4 regions of the Brevibacterium sp. MGP-B1 genome follow, and region 2 is predicted to be linked to each of the others. Evidence: riboswitches for the same ligand, from Rfam matches in the RefSeq annotation. Region 2 holds a riboswitch; each other region holds the start of a gene.
The links. A riboswitch is a leader RNA that binds a small molecule or an ion and turns the genes downstream of it on or off. The one in region 2 is predicted to bind thiamine pyrophosphate.
Positions count from the first base shown of each region.

Region 1: linked by a shared signal. The riboswitch ahead of thiO (glycine oxidase ThiO) and the one ahead of AC3CD9_RS00185 (TenA family protein) in region 2 are both predicted to bind thiamine pyrophosphate.
Region 3: linked by a shared signal. The riboswitch ahead of AC3CD9_RS01800 (ECF transporter S component) and the one ahead of AC3CD9_RS00185 (TenA family protein) in region 2 are both predicted to bind thiamine pyrophosphate.
Region 4: linked by a shared signal. The riboswitch ahead of thiM (hydroxyethylthiazole kinase) and the one ahead of AC3CD9_RS00185 (TenA family protein) in region 2 are both predicted to bind thiamine pyrophosphate.

Region 1 covers NZ_CM173407.1:867,220-869,414, reverse strand. Annotated here, with positions in the region: gene AC3CD9_RS04020 (ketopantoate reductase family protein) at 1-143, opposite strand, end outside; gene thiE (thiamine phosphate synthase) at 140-823, opposite strand; TPP riboswitch at 835-938, shown strand; gene thiO (glycine oxidase ThiO) at 928-2,085, shown strand; gene thiS (sulfur carrier protein ThiS) at 2,082-2,195, shown strand, end outside.
Region 2 covers NZ_CM173407.1:44,901-47,095, forward strand. Annotated here, with positions in the region: gene AC3CD9_RS00180 (phytoene desaturase family protein) at 1-321, opposite strand, end outside; gene AC3CD9_RS00185 (TenA family protein) at 376-1,068, opposite strand; TPP riboswitch at 1,063-1,169, opposite strand; gene AC3CD9_RS00190 (nucleoside/nucleotide kinase family protein) at 1,226-1,807, opposite strand; gene AC3CD9_RS00195 (ATP-grasp domain-containing protein) at 1,915-2,195, opposite strand, start outside.
Region 3 covers NZ_CM173407.1:405,693-407,887, reverse strand. Annotated here, with positions in the region: gene AC3CD9_RS01805 (purple acid phosphatase family protein) at 1-701, opposite strand, end outside; TPP riboswitch at 854-962, shown strand; gene AC3CD9_RS01800 (ECF transporter S component) at 985-1,614, shown strand; gene AC3CD9_RS01795 (ABC transporter ATP-binding protein) at 1,614-2,195, shown strand, end outside.
Region 4 covers NZ_CM173407.1:2,255,129-2,257,323, reverse strand. Annotated here, with positions in the region: gene AC3CD9_RS10265 (sugar ABC transporter permease) at 1-600, shown strand, start outside; TPP riboswitch at 752-885, shown strand; gene thiM (hydroxyethylthiazole kinase) at 873-1,802, shown strand; gene thiE (thiamine phosphate synthase) at 1,799-2,195, shown strand, end outside.

The sequences.
Region 1 (2,195 bases), 820 kb from region 2:
CGGAGCAGGAACGTGACATCGCGTCCGGCCTCCTGCAGATAGGTGCCGAACGCTCCGCCGGTGGCCCCCGCTCCGGCGATGAGAATCGACAGGTCGGCACCAGCACCGATTCCGTCGGATGCGCTGTCAGCTGCTTGGGTCATTCCAACTCCTCCTTGAGCTCCCGCGCGGCCGCAGCGGGGTCCTCAGCCGAGGTTATCGCACGGACGACGACGGCACGCCTCGCGCCCGCCTGCCGGATCGCGTCCAGCCTCTCCCCTGTCGCGATACCGCCGATCGCGAACCACGGTTTGGCTGCCTCGGCGGCGGTGGCGGTCAGCAGTGCCGTCCCCACAGCGGCACGGCCGGGCTTCGTCGGGGTCTCCCAGACCGGCCCGACACAGAAATAGTCGGTCTCCGGGTCCGCCTCGGCGGCGAGCGCCTGCTCGAGGGAATGGGTCGAGCGGCCGAGGATGACATCGGGTCCGAGGACGGCCCTGGCCTGAGCACTGGTGAGGTCGCCTTGACCGACGTGGAAGACGTCGGCGTCGGTGATGAGCGCGACGTCGGCACGGTCATTGACGGAGAAGAGCTTGTCGTGACGGGCGGCGATGTCTTTGAGGACCTCCAATGCCGCGATCTCGGCGCGGGCCTCGAGGCTCTTGTCCCTCAGTTGGATGATGTCGACTCCCCCAAGGTAGACGGCGTCGAGGAACTCGGCGAGGTCGCCTTGAACGGTCCGGGCATCGGTGCACAGGTAGAGCTTCGCTTCTGCCAGTCTGGCCTCTCTCCAGGCTCTCTTCGTCTGCTGCGCGGCGGTGCGCGGTGGCATCTGTGTGGTCATGGTCATAGAGTAGAGGAGTTCGCGGGAGCCTCCCAACGAGGCTGAGAGGGCGTAAGAGCCGACCGTCAGACCTGATGCGGATCATGCCGCCGGAGGGAGAAGCTGTGAGAGTCATTGTCGTCGGCGCCGGGATCATCGGCCTGTCCACGGCCTGGTATCTGCGCCGCCTCGGTGCCGAAGTCACCATCATCGATCCTGCGCCAGCCCAGGGCGCGAGCCATGCTGCCGCAGGGATGCTCGCTCCCGCCGCCGAAGTGGTCTGGGGGCAGACTCCCCTGTACCCGCTGATGCGAGCCTCCGCGCAGATGTATCCTCAGTTCTCCGCCGAGGTGGCGAGCGCCGCCGGCAGCGATCTCGGCTTTTCGGATGCCGGAACATTGGTGTGCGCCGGTGACCGAGCTGATCTGCAGGCTCTGCGGGAGCTGCGCGATGCACAATCGCGATCCGGTTTCGCCACCGAGCTCATCACCGGCAGTGCTGCCCGCCGGGTTGAGCCGTCGTTGTCACCTGCCGTGGCCGGGGCAGTGCACATTCCAGGCGATCACTCGATCGACCCTCGGCGGCTCGCTGCCGCATTGCTGACTGTCCTGTCCTCGGACTCAGGAGGCTTCGTCCGCCAGCGGGCGGCCGGCCTGATCAAGGACAGCGATACGACTGTGGGAGTCGAGCTGGGCGATGGCCGTCGGTTGGAGGCCGATCAGGTGATCATCTGCGCCGGCAGCGCTGTGTCCGCAATCGTCGGTGCCCCACAGCTGCCTCTGCGTGAGGTCTGGGGTGATGTTCTGCGACTGCGCGCCCCCGCCGAGGCGACTCCGCTGCTGAGCCGCACCATCCGCGGACTGGTCAACGGTCGCCCCGTCTACCTGGTTCCTCGCCCGGACGGCGAGATCGTGCTCGGTGCCAGTTCCCGTGAGGACGGGCTCTCCGGAACACCGGCCGGAGCGATCCACCGGCTGCTCGCCGACGGGCAGCGACTCGTCCCGGGCATCCTCGACGCGGAGATCACCGACATCACCACCCGTGCCCGACCCGGTTCCCCCGACGACCTGCCGATGATCGGCCGCATCGATCCCGGCTGCATCGTGAGCACCGGGTACTTCCGCCACGGCATCCTCTTGGCCCCGTTCGGCGGCAGGCTCGGCGCCGAGCTCACCCTGGGCGTCACTTGCGACTGGCCTCCTGACGGGGCGCTCGAGTCCGTGTCCCCACACCGCTTCACCACAGACCACACCACTGCCTACCCGATGAGGAGCAACGCATGACCGACCGCGAACACTCACCGACCATCGTCCTCAACGGCGATCGCCACGAGCTGCCGGGTGCCACCTCGGCGCTCGACCTCATCGCCGACGTCACCGGACGGGAACTGAAC
Region 2 (2,195 bases):
GAGATCGTGGAAGGCCAGCGCGGCGGGCTTGCCGTCGAGGGGCTGGGCGTAGGAGATCTCGGGGGTGGTGAACTCGAGGCCGCGGGCACGCAGGTCGAAGTCGACGAAGAAGGGGCTGGCGATCGCCAACGGGTGGACGGCCGAGCAGATGTCATGAGTGACGCCGGGAGCCAGACCGAGGTCGAGGGTGCGGGCGCCGCCGCCGATCGTCGGCTGAGCCTCGTAAACTTCGACGCTCAGCCCGGCACGGGCCATGGTGACGGCGGCGGCCATGCCGTTCGGGCCGGATCCGATGACAACTGCATCAACACCTGTGCTCATGTGGCCAGTCTAGGTCAGTGAGATGGACGGCTGCGGTGTGCGTTCCCTGGCGGCTCAGTTGTCGTACACGTTGTCGAAGAAAGCGCATTCGAGGTCGACGGCCCGCTGCCAGATGCGGGTGAGGGTCTTGGCCTCTGAACTTTGGTCTTCTTCCTCCGGGAATACGCGTTCGAGTTCGTCGACAAGGAACTGCACCCACCCGTGGAAGGCCTCGCCTCGGTGGAGATCGATCCAGCCTCGGTGAATATGTCGCGGCGGCATGTCCATCCGGGACTCGGCCCAGTCGAGATAGAGCCATTCGGCGACAACGAGGACGACGAGCAGCTGCGGATACGACGCCGAAGCGACTGACGAGTCCATGAGATCGCGGAACCCAACCGTCGGGGCGGTCAGTTCCGGGTGGAGATAATCGGCTGTATCGACTCCCAATTCGGCGAAGGAGTCGACGAAATAGGTGTCCTCATCGGCGACGAGCATTCCCAGCTGTCGGGCGAACCGCAGCTTCGCCTCGAGTTCATCGGCGTGGGCCACGCATGCGCCGAGCATCGACAGAAACGACTCGAAGAACTGATAGTCCTGCACCAGATAGTCGCGCATCACGGCGTCGTCGATGCTGCCGGCGAAGAGCTCCTGGACGAATCTGTGTTCGACGGCTCCCGCCCACTGCGAGCTGGTCGAACTCACCAGTGCTGATACCGCTCCGTCGGCGTCCACAGTGATCGATGTGTCGAAATCTGTGGTGGTCATTGCTTGTCCACTCCCTCCGCCGGTGCTCACCGGATCAGGTTCAAAGGGTCTGCATACGCACTCTCAGCGCCGGTCCTTTCGGCGCTCCCCTGTAGCACTTCGACACTATCATCGGGCTCAGGTGTGCTGTCAGTGCGAACGGGCCAGGGCCGGCAGATCAGGGCCGGTCGGGCCGGGACCGGCGGATCAGGGTCGGCCGTTCCAGATCGCGATTGTCGAGCACCCATGTGGCGTGTTCCCACGGAGCAGCCTCGGCGAAGTAGAGTCGCTGACCACCGACGTAGCGGCGATTCGACTCATCCTCGGGATCGGCATCGAAGGCTCCGGCAAACCGCTCGTTTCCTCGTGGGACCGAGACTTCAAACGGAACATCGACCCACACGCTCGCATCCCAGAGATCCACAAGCTCGGGACGGTGGAGGAAGATTCCCTCGACCAGGAGGACGCAGTCGCTCGGCAGGCTCCGAGGTTCCGGCGCAAGCGGCCGATCCTCGTCGACGTCCCATACGGCTGGAACGATCGCGCCGCCTCGTCGAAATGGTTCGACGACGGAATCGACGAAAGCTCCGTAGTCATAGGAATAGCGATAGAAAGTGTCTGGCCCCTTACCGTGGGCGTAACGTGTCGCCCGAGGGAAGTGGAAGCCGTCGATGCTGATGGCGGTGACCCGGCGGTCGGAACCATGTCCAGGAACGTCCGCAGCGATCTTGGCCAAATTCACGAGCTCGTGAGCGAGCATCGTCTTCCCCGCACCGTCGACCCCATCGAGGGCAATGAACGCGCGTTGCCTAGGCCGGACTGTTCGCAGTTCCGCCAGTAGTTCCGTGAGCACGCGGGTACGGGAACTCACCGGGATGCCGACCCGGCGGGGGATACCGACCGTGGGGCCGCCTCGGCGAGGGTGTCGGCGATGAAATCGGCGATACGGTCCGCGGCAGGTTGACGACCTGCCGACTGTTCGGCGGACTCGACGGACGGGTTGTAGTTCGTGTTCGTGTTGATGTCGTAGACGACCTGACGGCCGTCGGCGGTCTCGATGAACTCGATGCCGGCGATCTCGATGCCGAGGTCGGCCAAAAGCGTCTCGAGCCGAGCGATGAGCGGTGTTCCGGCCGAGATCTCCTCAC
Region 3 (2,195 bases), 360 kb from region 2:
GCCAGGTATTGAGCATACTGCTCCTGGTTGCCGGCGGAGTTGACCTGGTCTCCCAGCGAGTAGAAGAAGCTCGGTTCGTCGGCGGTGGCCACTGCCGAGGACAGGGTCCGGTCCCAACCGGCAGCGTCGTCGGGATCTCCGCCTCCGGCACCGACCTGGGGGTCGCCGAAGACGAGGAATTCGTCCTCTCCTCCAGCAGATCCTGTGGTGAATTGCTGCACCTCGGTGAACCCGTCCTCTTCGCTGCCGACCTGGTAGGCGTATTCGGTGTCGGGCTCCAGGTCGGTCATGCTCGCATGGTTGAAGTGACGTTTGAGGTCGGTGGCAAGACCGGAGTCCGCGGTCTCTGCTGTTGCCGCGTCGGCCGGAAGTTCGCCTCCCTCGAGTTCACGCACCGGCGCCCACCGGACCTCGCCTCCGCCGGAGCTCTCGCTCATCCACGAGAGGTTGCGCGCCGTCGAGTCGGCCCCGACCTGCACTACGGGATCGGTGATCGCCTCGCTCCCCGCATCCGCCTCGGCGGGCGAATCCGCCCGGTCCGGGCTCGGAGTCTGAGCAGAGTCAGCATTCGTGCCCTGGGACGCGGTCGGCCCTCCGGAGCCGAGAGATGGTTCGGCACGCACGGGCACCGGGGCCGCCACCAGAGCGGCGAGCAGGGTGGCGGCGGACAGGGCACTGAGCGGTCTCTTAAGTCGATGCATATTCACCCGCCCATTCCTACTGACTAGTAGTGTCCGGTCGCTCGAGGCCCGTCGACGGCGAGGGAAACGGGAAGTGAATCCTCGATGACCGATCCCGGCCTCTGCTCCGCTTCCGATTCCGGTCGCAGCTTCGCTCCCCTGTTGTACAGTGGTGGCTACGACAGGGGAGCGCCGTCAGGGGCGCTGAGAGTGCAGAAGAAGCTGCAGACCCTCGAACCTGATGCGGTTAGCACCGCCGAAGGAAGTCGAGACTCTTCACCCCTCCTTGAAATGAGGAGGCACAATGCCGAAAACCACCACGCCGAACACCACCCCCACCCCTTCACGCGCCTTCACCGCGGCGCCGAAATCCAAACAGTGGCGGGTGGTCGACTATGTCACCACCGCCGTTCTCGGCATCGCCGTGGGACTCGTGTTCTGGGTGTTGGCGCTGAGTTGGAAGGTCCTCGAACTCGCCTTCCAGGCATTCCCGCCGTCGATCGGCCTCATCGCCGGGCTCTGGGTGCTGGCCGGTCCGCTCGCCGGTGCGATCATCCGCAAACCCGGTGCCGCGCTCCTGTGCGAACTCATCGCCGCCATCGTCGAAGCCGTCCTCGGCTCCCACTTCGGAGCAACCGTTCTGCTCTCGGGTCTGCTGCAGGGCCTCGGTGCCGAACTCGTCTTCGCCGCCTTCGGCTACAAGCGCTTCACCCTGTGGGTCACCGCCGCATCGGGCATGCTGGCGGCTGCGTTCATGGCCGTGAGCGAGAACATCATGTACAACGCCGAATGGCATTTCGGCTTCCAGGCGATCTACGCCGTCTGCGCGATCGTCTCCGGCCTCGTCATCTCCGGGATCGGCGCCTGGTTCGCCTATCGGGCGATCGCGGCCACGGGTGCTCTGAGCTCCTTCGCCTCCGGCCGTCTGCGCTGATGGCGCTGCCGATCACGGCCGTCGGCTTCTCATGGACGCACACCGACCGTGACCAGCCGGCTGTCGGTCCGCTCGACCTGCAGATCGCGGCCGGAGAGAAAGTGCTGCTGCTCGGCGCCTCCGGGGCCGGCAAATCGACGTTCCTCCACGCCGTCGCCGGTGTCCTGCCCGAGGAATCGGGTGAGACCACCGGTGAACTCCTCGTCGGCGGTGAGAAACCGGATCCGCGCCGAGGCAGCACCGGGCTGGTCCTCCAAGATCCCGATTCTCAGGTGATCTTCTCCCGCATCGGTGATGATGTGGCGTTCGGGATGGAGAACCTCGGACTCCCGTCCGAGACAATCGACGCTCAGGTCCCCGAGTCCCTGCAGGCGCTGGGACTCGATCTGCCGCCGGAGCATCCGAGTGCCGCTCTGTCCGGTGGGCAGAAGCAGCGGCTGGCTCTGGCCGGGATCCATGCGATGGCCCCGGAGGTCATCGTCCTCGACGAACCGACGGCCAATATCGATCCCGCCTCGGCGACCGAGGTCCGCGATGCCGTGCTCACCGTGCAAGCCGAGACACAGGCGACCATGCTCATC
Region 4 (2,195 bases), 2.2 Mb from region 2:
CTGCGTCGCCACCGGGAGGGCCTCAGCGCTCCGAGCTGGACCTCCGTGATCGTGCGGATCGTGCTGCTGGCCGCGATCGTGTTCGGGTTCCTCATCCTCGTCAATCAGGACTTCGGTCTGGCGATGCCGTTCTTCCTCATGATCGTCATTGCGATCATCATCGACCTCGTGCTGCGCAAGACCCGCTACGGCCGGTCCATCTACGCCGTCGGCGGCAAGGTCGAAGCCGCTCGGCGTGCCGGCATCCGCGTGACCTGGGTGCGCATCAGCGTGTTCATGGCCGCAGGAGTGTTGGCCGCGCTGTTCGGTTTCATCAAAACCGGAGTGACGACGAATGCGGGGTCGACGCTGGTGAGCACGCAGGACCTGCTCAACGCGATCGCTGCCGCGGTCATCGGCGGCACCTCGCTGTTCGGCGGTCGCGGAACCGCCTGGGCTGCCGTGCTCGGTGCCTTGGTCGTCGGTGCGATCAACAACGGTCTCTACCTCATCGGCTTCAACTCCGATGCACAGCAGATCATCACCGCACTTGTGCTGCTCACCGCAGTTGTCATCGATGCACTCAGCCGCCGTGGCCAGAGGTACGTCGGGCGGGGGTAGTGGGGCGGGAAGCTTCCTCTGCCGACCGCTCGCCTTAGCGTCGAGCGCGCAATGCATAGCTTGATACAGCGACGTTAAGTCGAGCGGTCGGTGCTGAGCATTCGAGCAGAGTATGGAGTCGCCCGTGTCCGACCGGGCTGATACAGTCGGAGCCAATGACATGGGGTGCCTCATGAGGATCCGTTCGCACCAAGACGCTGCGCACGGAGGACACCGAGGCTGAGAGAACACCCATCGAACCTGATCTGGGCCATACTAGCGAAGGGATCGTCATGGTTGACTTCGACCTGCGTTCTGCGAATGCGCGTCTGCGCGCGACCAACCCGCTCATCCAATGCATCACGAACACCGTCGTGCAGCAGTTCAGCGCCAACGTGCTCCTGGCCATCGGCGCCTCCCCGGCGATGCTCGACCACGAAGCTGACGCCGGTCAGTTCGCCGGGATCGCCAGCGGAGTCCTCGTCAACTTCGGAACCGCCTCGAACCACCAGCTGCTCGCCGCCGATGCCGCCATCGACGTCGCCAACACCGCCGGCAAGTCCTGGGTCCTCGACCCCGTGAGCGTCGGCGCCGTCGACTTCCGCACCTCCCGCATCCGCCGTGCCGCCGCCGATCACCCGACCGCCATCCGCGGCAACGCCTCCGAGATCGCCGCACTCGCCGGAGTCGGACTCGGTGGTCGTGGAGTCGACTCCACCGATGAAGTCGACGCCGTCCTGCCCGCTGCCGCGAAGCTGGCCCGAGAGACCGGTGCCGTCGTCGCCGTGTCCGGGCCCACCGATGCCGTCGTCGCCCACATCGACGGCACCGACCACGTTGCCCGCATCTCAGGTGGACATGAGTTCATGCCGTTGGTCATCGGCACCGGCTGCTCACTCGGTGCCGTCACCGTCGCCTACCTGGCCGCCGCCCGAGCCGGACTCGCCGACCCCGACGCCGACGTCTCAGCCGTCAACGCCACTGAGCAGTCCGCGAACGGTGGGGCCGCCTCGGCGAAGTTCGAAGCTGTCGTCGCCGCCCACGCCCACTTCGCGGTCGCCGGGGAACTCGCCGCCGATGGCGCGAAGGGTCCCGGCAGCTACTCGGTGAACTTCCTCGACGCGCTCCACACCGTCGACGGTGACCGACTCGCACAGGCGATAATCGGCCTCGACACGCTCACTTCTGCGAATGAAACCGCCGGCGAAGGCGTCCAGGCATGACCGCCGGATCCGCCCACATCGCTGACAACCCGGCTGACGACAGCGCGACCGTAAGCGACCTAGACGGCTCGGCCGACCGCTTCGCCGGAATCGACACGCGACTCTACCTCGTCACCGACTCCGCGCAATGCGAGGCCGCCGGCCGCAGCGTCGCCGAGACCGTGCAGGCCGCCGTCGCCGGGGGAGCGGGCATCGTCCAGGTCCGTGACAAAGACATCGACGACGGTGACTTCTACTCGCTGACCCGCCAGGTCATCGCCGCCGTCGACGCCGCGACCCGCGACACCGACCGCACGGTCCCCGTCGTCCTCAACGACCGCGTCGACGTGGCCCGCCGCCTCATCGACGAAGGCGAGAACGTGCACATCCACGTCGGCCAAACTGACACCACCG